DNA from 3 places in the Janibacter cremeus genome. Region 2 is predicted to be linked to each of the others. Evidence: predicted binding sites of a transcription regulator. Region 2 holds the regulator's gene; each other region holds the start of a gene.
The links. The regulator LexA, encoded in region 2, represses DNA repair genes until DNA is damaged. The targets are predictions, from matches to a motif close to TCGAACANNTGTTCGA.
Positions count from the first base shown of each region.

Region 1: the regulator LexA is predicted to act here: its motif matches at 2,051-2,066, upstream of O9K63_RS06420 (HNH endonuclease signature motif containing protein).
Region 3: the regulator LexA is predicted to act here: its motif matches at 1,922-1,937, upstream of O9K63_RS04935 (HNH endonuclease signature motif containing protein).

Region 1 covers NZ_CP115184.1:1,388,084-1,391,352, forward strand. The annotation lists gene glpK (glycerol kinase GlpK) at 1-537, shown strand, start outside; gene O9K63_RS06420 (HNH endonuclease signature motif containing protein) at 562-2,025, opposite strand; gene O9K63_RS06425 (class I SAM-dependent methyltransferase) at 2,172-2,786, shown strand; gene dapF (diaminopimelate epimerase) at 2,791-3,269, opposite strand, start outside.
Region 2 covers NZ_CP115184.1:447,592-450,860, forward strand. The annotation lists gene O9K63_RS02055 (NAD-dependent protein deacetylase) at 1-582, shown strand, start outside; gene O9K63_RS02060 (glutaredoxin domain-containing protein) at 588-1,007, opposite strand; gene lexA (transcriptional repressor LexA) at 1,022-1,807, opposite strand; gene O9K63_RS02070 (LysM peptidoglycan-binding domain-containing protein) at 2,009-2,398, shown strand; gene nrdR (transcriptional regulator NrdR) at 2,789-3,262, shown strand.
Region 3 covers NZ_CP115184.1:1,066,606-1,069,874, forward strand. The annotation lists partial or broken gene O9K63_RS04930 (HipA family kinase) at 1-256, shown strand, start outside; gene O9K63_RS04935 (HNH endonuclease signature motif containing protein) at 280-1,881, opposite strand; gene O9K63_RS04940 (YbhB/YbcL family Raf kinase inhibitor-like protein) at 1,994-2,530, shown strand; gene O9K63_RS04945 (TrmH family RNA methyltransferase) at 2,576-3,269, opposite strand, start outside.

The sequences.
Region 1 (3,269 bases), 940 kb from region 2:
GAGGTCGAGGACCTCGCGACGAGTGTCGAGGACAACGGCGGGGTGTACTTCGTGCCGGCCTTCTCCGGTCTCTTCGCACCGCACTGGCGTCCCGATGCGCGCGGCGCGATCGTCGGGCTGACGCGGTTCGCGAACAAGGGGCACATCGCCCGGGCCGCGCTGGAGTCGACGGCGTACCAGACGCGCGACGTGCTCGACGCGATGCAGGGCGACGCCGAGCGGGCAGGCGGGCGCCTGACCGAGCTCAAGGTCGACGGCGGGATGGTGGCCAACGAGACGCTCATGCAGTTCCAGGCCGACATCCTCGGGGTGGACGTGGTCCGCCCGAAGATCGCGGAGACGACGGCCCTCGGCGCGGCCTACGCCGCCGGCCTGGCCGTCGGGTACTGGGAGTCGACGGACGAGATCACCGCGAACTGGCAGGAGGACGTGCGCTGGAGCCCGCAGATGGACTCCGACGAGGTGGCGCGACTGATGCGCAACTGGGCCAAGGCCATCACCAAGACCCTTGACTGGGTGGACGAGGACGTGGTCTGACGCGGCCGACACCCGGCCGAAGGGTCAGGCCGCCAACAGCTCCTCGTAATGGATCTCCATCGGAGACCGGGCATGTCCCACCGCAGCCCGGCCATGACCGAGCAGTGGAGCTGCCACGGAGGTGAACTGCGACCCCGTCGGCGTGGTGACTCTGACCGTGTGCGGCGTGCCGGCGCCGGGGTCCAGGCCGGTCGAGATGACCTCTGCCCTCCAGCCGGGTTCCTCCTTGACCAGGTTGTGCCGCTGGCAGCCGCCCATGGCGTTGGCCGCGGATGTGCCTCCGCCGCGAGCGAAGGACACGACGTGGTCGACCTGTCGGGCCGGGGCGTCGCACCAGGGCACCCGACAGGTCGCGTCTCGCAACCCGATCAGCTGCCTCAGCACGCCGCTGAAGAGTCGGCGGCTGGAGTCCATCGCCACGAGGTCGCGACCACCCGGAGCGGTCCACAACCGACGCAGCCACGTCTCGGTCCCGGTGTCGCACAGGCGAAGGAGGTGCTCGCGAGCCATGTCACCGGGGACGGCGCCCCAGCCGGGGATCTCGACCTCGTCCGCCAGCTCCTCGGCGTCACCCGGCCGACCAGTGCGCGCCCCTGCCCTCGGCACGACCGCGTCCTCGCGCATGACGAGCCCGACCTCGACCGGCTGGACCTGCCCCTCGTCCCGACCGGACAACAGCTCCAGCGCCGTGTCGGCCAGCCAGGCACCACGCCCCCGCTCATCAGCGGCTCGGGCGGCGTCGGCTTCGGGGTCTCCGGTGGCGACGTAGCGAGCCTGCTCGGCGGACGTGAGGGCCGCGTACGCGCCCACGACATCAGCGAGCGGCCCCAGGATGCTCAGTCGGGCCATGCCGTCCGGGGCCGGCCGGACACCGACATGGCGCGAGGCGGCAGCCCGGCGACGCCGCTCGACGATGGCCTCCTGATCGAGGTCGATGCACACGCGCTGGGCCGCGGCGGCGAGCGCTCGGTCACCCATGGTCGACAGGTCCCCCGCTAGACGCCGATCGGCCTCCGTCCGGTCCGCCCGCGAGAGGCAGGACGTCTCTCGCGCCACGATCAGAGCCCGTGACTCGCTGATGTCACCTGCCGTCAGCGCCGACATCGTCATCGGCAGGTCATGAACGAGGGCCTTGGCCGCTCCCACGTGCCGGTCCGCCTGCCACGGCGAGCACCGGCGGGCCAGGGCGACCTCCGCGCGGGTGGCGCTGCGTCGACACGAGGCGTCGCGCCGGGAGATCTCCTCCCGCACCAGAGCCTGCTGCGTGAGGGAGTCCCGGTCCTCGACGAAGCGCGCGGTGGCACGCGCCTGCAGCGCGGCAGCGGCGCCCTTCGTCGCCTCGAGAGTGGTGACGACGTGCAGGAGATCGGCCTCGGAGAGCCCGTCGACAGCGGCCCCGCTCAGCGCTCCGAGCAGGTCGTCGAGCTGGTCCGGCAGCACGGCAGAACCCTCGCCCTCGGGTGCTGCCTCTGGCGTCTGCTCGATCATCGCGTGGCCTCCTGTCACTCCATACTCGAACACCTGTTCGAACAAGTCAAGAGCTCGGCGCGAGCTTTTCCCGTCCTCTGGGGGGATTCGCTGCCCACCCCGAGCAGCGACGGGGCATCACCGACCACCACGCCTAGGGTGTCCTCGTGACCGAGCCGACCAACCACTACTTCACGGACTCCCCCGCTGCGGCGGATGCCGAGCGGCGGCAGCTGCACACCCACCTCGCGGGACGTGACGTGACGGTCGAGACGGCCGGCGGGATCTTCTCCCCAGGAGGTCTGGACAAGGCGACGGCGATCCTCCTCGACGAGGTGCCGGACCCCCCTTCGTCAGGGGACCTGCTGGACCTCGGCTGCGGGTGGGGCCCGATCGCGCTCACCCTGGCCATGCGATCCCCCGAGGCCACCGTGTGGGCCGTCGACGTCACCGAGCGCGCCCTCGACCTCACCCGCCGCAACGCGCAGGCCCTCGGCCTGGACAACGTGCGCGCGGTGCGGCCGGACGAGGTGCCGAGCAGCACTCCCTTCGCCGCGATCTGGTCCAACCCGCCGATCCGCATCGGCAAGCCGGCCGTCCACGAGCTGATGCGCACCTGGCTGCCCCGCCTGGCGAAGGGGGCCGACGCCCACCTGGTCGTCGGCAAGAACCTCGGTGCCGACAGCCTGCAGCGCTGGATCACCAACGAGCTCGGCCTGCCGACCGAGCGCACGGCCTCGAGCAAGGGCTTCCGGGTCCTCCGCGTCAGCCGCCCCGTCTGATCGGTCAGACGAGCGTCGTCGTCCCGTCCGCCACGAGCTCCGCCGGCCCGGCGAGCTCGACCTCGCGGCCGGGCAGCAACCGCACCTGCAACGTGCCACCGGGCACCTCGACCCTCACCCGCCCGGGAGCATCGACGTCCCCGGACCAGAACGCCATGCCGATCGCGGCGGCACACACACCGGTACCGCAGGAGCGGGTCTCCCCCACCCCGCGCTCGTGCACGCGCATGGAGATGTGCCCGGGGCCGAGCACGCGGACGAACTCGACGTTGCTCCCCTCCGGCGGCGTCGGGTTGACGACCGGCGGAGTGAGCAGCCGAAGACCGTTGAGCGAGACCGTCTCCGGGAGCGCGACGACGGTGTGCGGGTTGCCCAGGTCGAGCGAGAGCGCCGAGTACGGCTCGGTGACCGCCTCGGCCTCCTGGACGTGCACGAGGGCGTCGAAGCCGTCTGCGTGGGCCGTCGCCTCGTCGACGAACCGCC
Region 2 (3,269 bases):
CTGCAGGAGCTCGGAGCGGTGGGCCCGCTGATCACGCAGAACGTCGACGGCCTGCACCAGGCCGCCGGCACCCGCGAGGTCGTCGAGCTGCACGGCAACCTCGTCGACGTCGTCTGCCTCACCTGCGACGCGCGGGTCGCCCGTCCCGTCCTCGACGAGCGGATGGCCGCGGAGAACCCCGGCTTCGACGTCGACAGCGACGAGATCCGCCCGGACGGCGACGTGCGGCTCGACGCCGTGGACGTCGAGCGGTTCCGGGTACCGATCTGCACCTCGTGCGGGCAGGACACGCTCAAGCCGGACGTCGTCTTCTTCGGGGGAGCGGTGGACAAGCCGAAGGTCCAGCACTGCTTCGACCTGACCGACCAGGCGCCGAGCCTGCTCGTGCTCGGTAGCTCGCTGCAGGTGATGTCCGGGCTGCGCTTCGTGCGCCGGGCGGCCAAGCGCGGGATCCCGGTCGCGCTGATCACCCGGGGGCCGAGCCGGGGCGACGACCTCGTCGACCACCGCGTCGACGGGGAGCTGGCCGACTCCCTTCGCTCACTGACGCAGTCGTTGGACCGGGTGGCCGCGAGCGCCTGAGGTGGTCAGCGCAGCGCGGCCCTGACGACCTCGGGGTCGGGGTTGGTGTGCACCTCGTCGCCGATGCGCACGGTCGGGACGGTCTCGTTGCCGCCGTTGACCGAGCGGACGAAGGCGGCCGCGTCCTCGTCCGCCCAGATGCTGACCCAGGCGGCCTTGTCCTTGTCCTTGCCCAGGGCGCCGCGCAGGCGCAGGCAGAACACGCACCCGGGGCGCCAGTAGATGACGACGGGGAACTCGCTGCGCCTCGCCTCGACCTCGGCGTGGCCCGGCCCGCCGCGGCCGTTGAGCGGGGAGAGCCACCACGCGAAGACGAGGACGACGACGAACAGCACGACGTTGGACCCCTCGCCGGTGCGCACTCCCTGTGCCGCGAGGACGATGCCCGCGACGAGCAGGGCCAGTGCGGATCCCCATCTGCGCATGGGGCGATTGTGCCTCAGAGGCTGCGCAGGACCGCCGTCACCTTGCCCAGCACGGTCGCGTGGTCGCCGTCGATCGGCTCGAAGGCCGGGTTGTGGGGGAGCAGCCAGACGTGGCCGTCCTTGCGCTTGAAGGTCTTGACCGTCGCCTCGTTGTCGAGCATCGCCGCGATGATGTCGCCGTTGTCGGCGTCGGGCTGCTGGCGCACGACGACCCAGTCGCCGTCGCAGATGGCCGCGTCGACCATCGAGTCGCCGACGACCTTGAGCAGGAAGAGGGAGCCCTCGCCGACGATCTGCTTCGGCAGCGGGAAGACGTCGTCGACGAGCTCCTCGGCGGTGATCGGCACACCGGCGGCGATCTCACCCAGGACCGGCACGTAGCTGGCCTCGGGCCGCTCGTCGCCGGAGCCGGTGATGTCGACGTCCTCGTCCTGCGCGGTCGCACCACCACGCATGCCGCCGAAGTCGGCGGTGTCGGCGATGACCGCCTCGGCGTCCGCGTCGGGGGAGATGACCTCGATCGCGCGGGGGCGGTTGGGGTCGCGGCGCAGGTAGCCCTTGCGCTCGAGGGAGGAGAGCTGGTGGGCGACCGAGCTGGGGCTGGTCAGGCCGACGAGCTGCCCGATCTCGCGCAGGCTCGGCGGGTAGCCGCGGGTCGCGACGGCGGTGCGGATAACCTCGAGCACCTTGCGCTGGCGGGCCGTGAGGCCGTCGCCGGAGTCCCGCTCCGGGAGGTGGCGCACGGTGCTGTCGCCGCCGCCGGAGTCCGTGCTCGTGTCCTTGCCGCTGCCCTTGCTCATCTCGACCCTTCCGTCCGTGTCACCAGCGTTGTCGGTGGTCGCTGGTCAACTTCTCGGTAGTGGAGACAGTAGGACGATCGAACAGGTATTTCAAACATGTGTTCGAGCGTGTTGTTGATCTTCTTCGAACATCCGTGCTAGACATCGTACAGACGTTCTATCGAACACCGGTTCGAGGGAACACGCCACGAGGAGGACCAGATGACCGCACTCACCGTCACCCACGGCGCGCCGGTCGGTGCGCCCGCAGTCCGACCGACCCGCACCCGCCACCTGCACTCCGTCCCCACGGGCGACGCGGTCGCTGCCCCGGCGAAGGGGGCGGTGCGGCTGACCCGTCGCGGTCGCCTCACGATGACCCTGACGACGCTGGCGGTTGCCTCCGTCGCGGGCGCGGGGATGGCCTTCGGTGGCCCCGCGGCCACGCCGCAGGAAGTCACCGTCGAGCAGGGACAGACCCTGACCTCGATCGCCGCCGTCGAGATGACCGGCGTGCCGACCGACGACGCGATCGCGCAGATCCGGCAGGCCAACGACCTGGCGACCAGCCACGTCCACGCGGGGCAGACCCTGGTCATCCCCACCCCCTGAGAACCTCCCGGGCCCATCGACCCAGCCCGGGCCGGCCGTCGGCCACCTCCGCATGCCGGAGGTGGCCGACGTGCGTGTCAGGGGGGTCGGTCGAGGTGCCGCAGGGGGTTGGTCGAGGCGTCGCGGTCGCGGGTGCCGGCGAGCTGATCCCCGGTATTCCGGCCCTGTGCGCAGGGCGGTGACCGCTCACCGACGGCGCCACGCCGGGGACTTGCATCCGTTGTGTGACAGGGGTCTAATGGTCACTACATCTAGTGGTTACACAGATGTCATTCGTCCACATCTAGTACACAGGATGAGTTCGGTTCTCCACAGGATTCGGGGAATCGTCCCCATCCCGTCCACCGTTTCATCCACAGGCACACCCCTACGAACCGAGAGGAGTCGGCCATGCACTGTCCCTTCTGCCGGCACACCGACTCCCGGGTCATCGACAGCCGGACCACCGACGACGGCAGCGCGATCCGCCGCCGCCGCCAGTGCCCGGAGTGCTCCCGGCGCTTCACCACGCTGGAGAGCGCGAGCCTGTCGGTGACCAAGCGGTCGGGTGCTGCCGAGCCGTTCAGCCGGGCCAAGGTGCTCGCCGGTGTCCGCAAGGCCTGTCAGGGCCGCCCGGTCACCGAGGACCAGCTCGCCCTGCTCGCCCAGCGCGTGGAGGAGAGCATCCGCTCGCAGGGCAGCGCCGAGATCGACGCCCACGAGGTGGGCATGGCGATCCTGCCGCCCCTGCGGGACCTGGACGAGGTCGCATACCTGCGCTACGCGTCCGTCTACCAGTCCTTCGAGTCGCTCGAGGACTTCGAGGCGGCCATCAGCGCCCTGCGCCGCGAGCACGCGACCGCCACCGAGGGCGCCACCCCATAGACCCCGG
Region 3 (3,269 bases), 620 kb from region 2:
CCTGGCCAAGGACATCGCCCGCTACGAGGCCGACGAGGAGGTCCAGGACCTGCTCACGGCCTCGGTCGGCACCAACCTCGGTCTGGACTACCTGCCCGGCTCCTTCGGCTACGACGGGTCGCGACCGGCGACACGGGAGGAGGCGGAGCCGATCGTCTGGCTCGATGCCTTCACGGCCAATGTCGACAGGACGTGGGCCAACCCCAACCTGCTCGTGTGGGGCGGGCGACCGTGGGCCATCGACCACGGTGCGGCCCGACTCCTCGACCGGCTCGTGCGCTAGGCCGCATGGAGCCCCTCGAGGTGGACCTCGAGGCGGGAACGGGTCAGCGTCGGCGGCACTGGCTCGCGCGGGTGGGGGATGTCGCGTCCCACCCCGAGCAGGGGTGGTGCGGGACAGCGATGGTCCTGCCCGTGGGTGGTGGTCAGTCGTACCTGGTGGGGCCGGTCGCCGGGATCGAGCCCGGTGGCCGTCACAGTGGCTCGCCAACCGGGGGTCTCCTTGTCGAGGTTGTGCCGTTCGCACAGGCCCCACCCGTTGATCGCGTTGGTCCGACCGCCATCCGCTGCGGGGTGGGCATGATCGACCTGTCTCGTCGGGGCATCGCACCAGGGCACGCGGCAGGTGGCATCACGCAGGGTGATCAAAGCGCGCAGAGCGCCGGTGTGGAACCGTTGCCGTGACTCCATCGCGACCAGGTTCCGCCCGTCCGGTGGCGTGAACAGCCGCCGCAACCAGATCCCCGGGCTGTGGTCACCCTCGGACCCGGCGGACTCGAGCTGGTCCAGGAGACGAGTCAGGTGCTCACGGGCGCTGTGCGCCGGCAGGGCACCCCATCCGGGCACCTCGACCGCCCCGCCATCCCCGCTCGTGCCATCACCCGCGGTCCCGTGGCCCGCGGCTCCGTGGCCCGCATCGGCGGACACCGGGTCGTCGTCGTCCGGCTCGTCACGGGTGGGCAGGAGCGTCGTGTCGCTCATGACCAGACCGACCTCGACGGGCTGCGCCTGACCCTCATCCCGCCCGGACAGACGCTCCAGTGCGGTGTCGGCCATCCACGCGCCCCGGCTGCGCTCGTCCGCCGTACGCTCGGCGTCGACCTGCGGGTCACCCGTCGCAACGAATCGCGCCGCCTCCGCCGCAGTCAGCGACGCGTGGGCACCGACCACGTCCGTCAATGGACCCAGGACCGAGAGCCACGCCATCCCGTCCGGCGCCGGGCGCGTGCTCACCCTGCGGGAGGCGACGGCCTTCTCGTTGCGCCTGACCACACTGGCCGGGTCGATAACGGTGCACGCCCGGTGGGCGGCGCCCCTCAGCGCGCGGTCGCCCAACAGGGCCAGGTCCCCGGCCAGGCGGCGATCGGCCTCCCTGCGGTCCTGCGGCGACAAGCAGGTCGTCTCCTGGGCGACGACGCCCGCCCTGGACTCGCTCACCCGTCCGGCAGTCAACGCGGACATCGTCTGCGGCAGGACGGAGCACCAGGCCCGTGCGGTGGCCACGTGCCGATCGGCCTGCGCCGGCGAGCACCGCCGCGCCAGAGCGACCTCGCTGCGCGCCGCGCTGGTCCGCCGACGGGCCTCGCCGCGCGTGATCTCCTCACGCGCCCGAGCGGCTGATGCGTCCTGCTCCACCTGCTCCACGAAGTGCACCGTCGCCCGCGCCTGCACCGCCGAGACCGCGGACTTGATCTCCTCCGCCACCGTGATCACCTGCAGGCACTCCGCCCGGGTCAGTCCATCCACGGCCGTCAGCCCCGAGAGCCACTCACGGGTGTCGCCCAACAACTCCGTTACCCCGGGAAGACCCGTGACCACGTCAGCCGTGTCGCCCTCGGCCGCGCGTCCCCTCGGCGCGTCGGTGTCGACTGTCACGATCACGGTCTTCCCCTCCTCATGGAGTGCCCGGCTCATGTTCCATTCGAACATGTGTTCGACAAAGTGTCAACAGGGCACCCTCGGAATCGGCGGGCGAGCATCTAGGGTCGGAAGCATGGACTTCACACGACCGACCGCACCAGACCCCTACGAGATGCTCCCGGCCACGGCGTCCTTCGACGTCTCCAGCGAGGACTTCGTCGACGGCGCAACCCTGCCCGACGCGCAGGTCGCCTCCGGGGGCAACCGCAGTCCGCAGCTGTCCTGGTCCGGCGCGCCCGAGGGGACGAAGAGCTTCGCCGTCTCCTGCTTCGACCCGGACGCACCCACCCCGGCCGGCTTCTGGCACTGGACCGTGGTCGACCTGCCCGCTGACACGACCTCGCTGCCGGCGGACGCCGGAGCCGAGGGTGGCGCGAACCTCCCCGAGGGCGCCTTCATGACCACGACGGACAACGGCACCAGGGACTTCGGTGGGGCCGCCCCACCGGAGGGTGACATGGCGCACCGCTACGTCTTCGCGGTGCACGCCCTGGACGTCGAGCCGGGTGGCCTGGGCATCGACGGTGACGTCAGCTGCACGGTCGCGGCCTTCACCTACCTGCCCCACACGCTCGGCCGGGCCGTCATCACGGGCACCTACCAGGCCTGAGTCCGGCTGCGGGCCTGCGGTGCCGTGGGCCGGCGGGTCTGCGGGTCAGCGCACCCGCAGCTCCCACGCAGCCACGGCACCCGCGGCCGCGACGTTGAGCGAGTCGACCACACCGGTCATCGGGATCGTCACGGTGAGGTCGACCTGCCCGAGGGTCCGGCGCGCCAATCCGTCGCCCTCGGTGCCCAGGACCAGCGCGAGACGCTCGGGCGGGTCGGCCGACAGCTCGTCGAGCCCGACCGCGTCCGGCGCCAACGCCAGCGCCGCCACCGTGAACCCGGCCTCGCGCAACGCCTCGATGCCGCCGGGCCACGGGTCGATACGCGTCCACGGCACCTGGAAGACCGTGCCCATCGAGACCCGGATGGCCCGCCGGTAGAGCGGGTCGGCGCACCGGGGTGTCACGAGGACGGCGTCCGTCCCCAGCGCCGCCGCCGAGCGGAAGACGGCACCGACGTTGGTGTGGTCGACGACGTCCTCGATCACCAGCACCCGCCGGGCTCCGGCGAGCACCTCGGCCAGCGAGGGCAGCTGCGGGCGGTGCATCGAGGCCAGCGCACCGCGGTGGAGGTTGTACCCGGTGATCCCCTCGATGACCTCCGCCGTCCCGGTGTAGACCGGGACCCCCTTCGCCTCCGCCTCCTCGACGATGTCGGCGAGGTCGGTCAACCACCGCTCCCCCATGAGGAAGGCGCGCGGCTCGTGGCCGGTGGACAGGGCGCGGCGGATGACCTTCTCG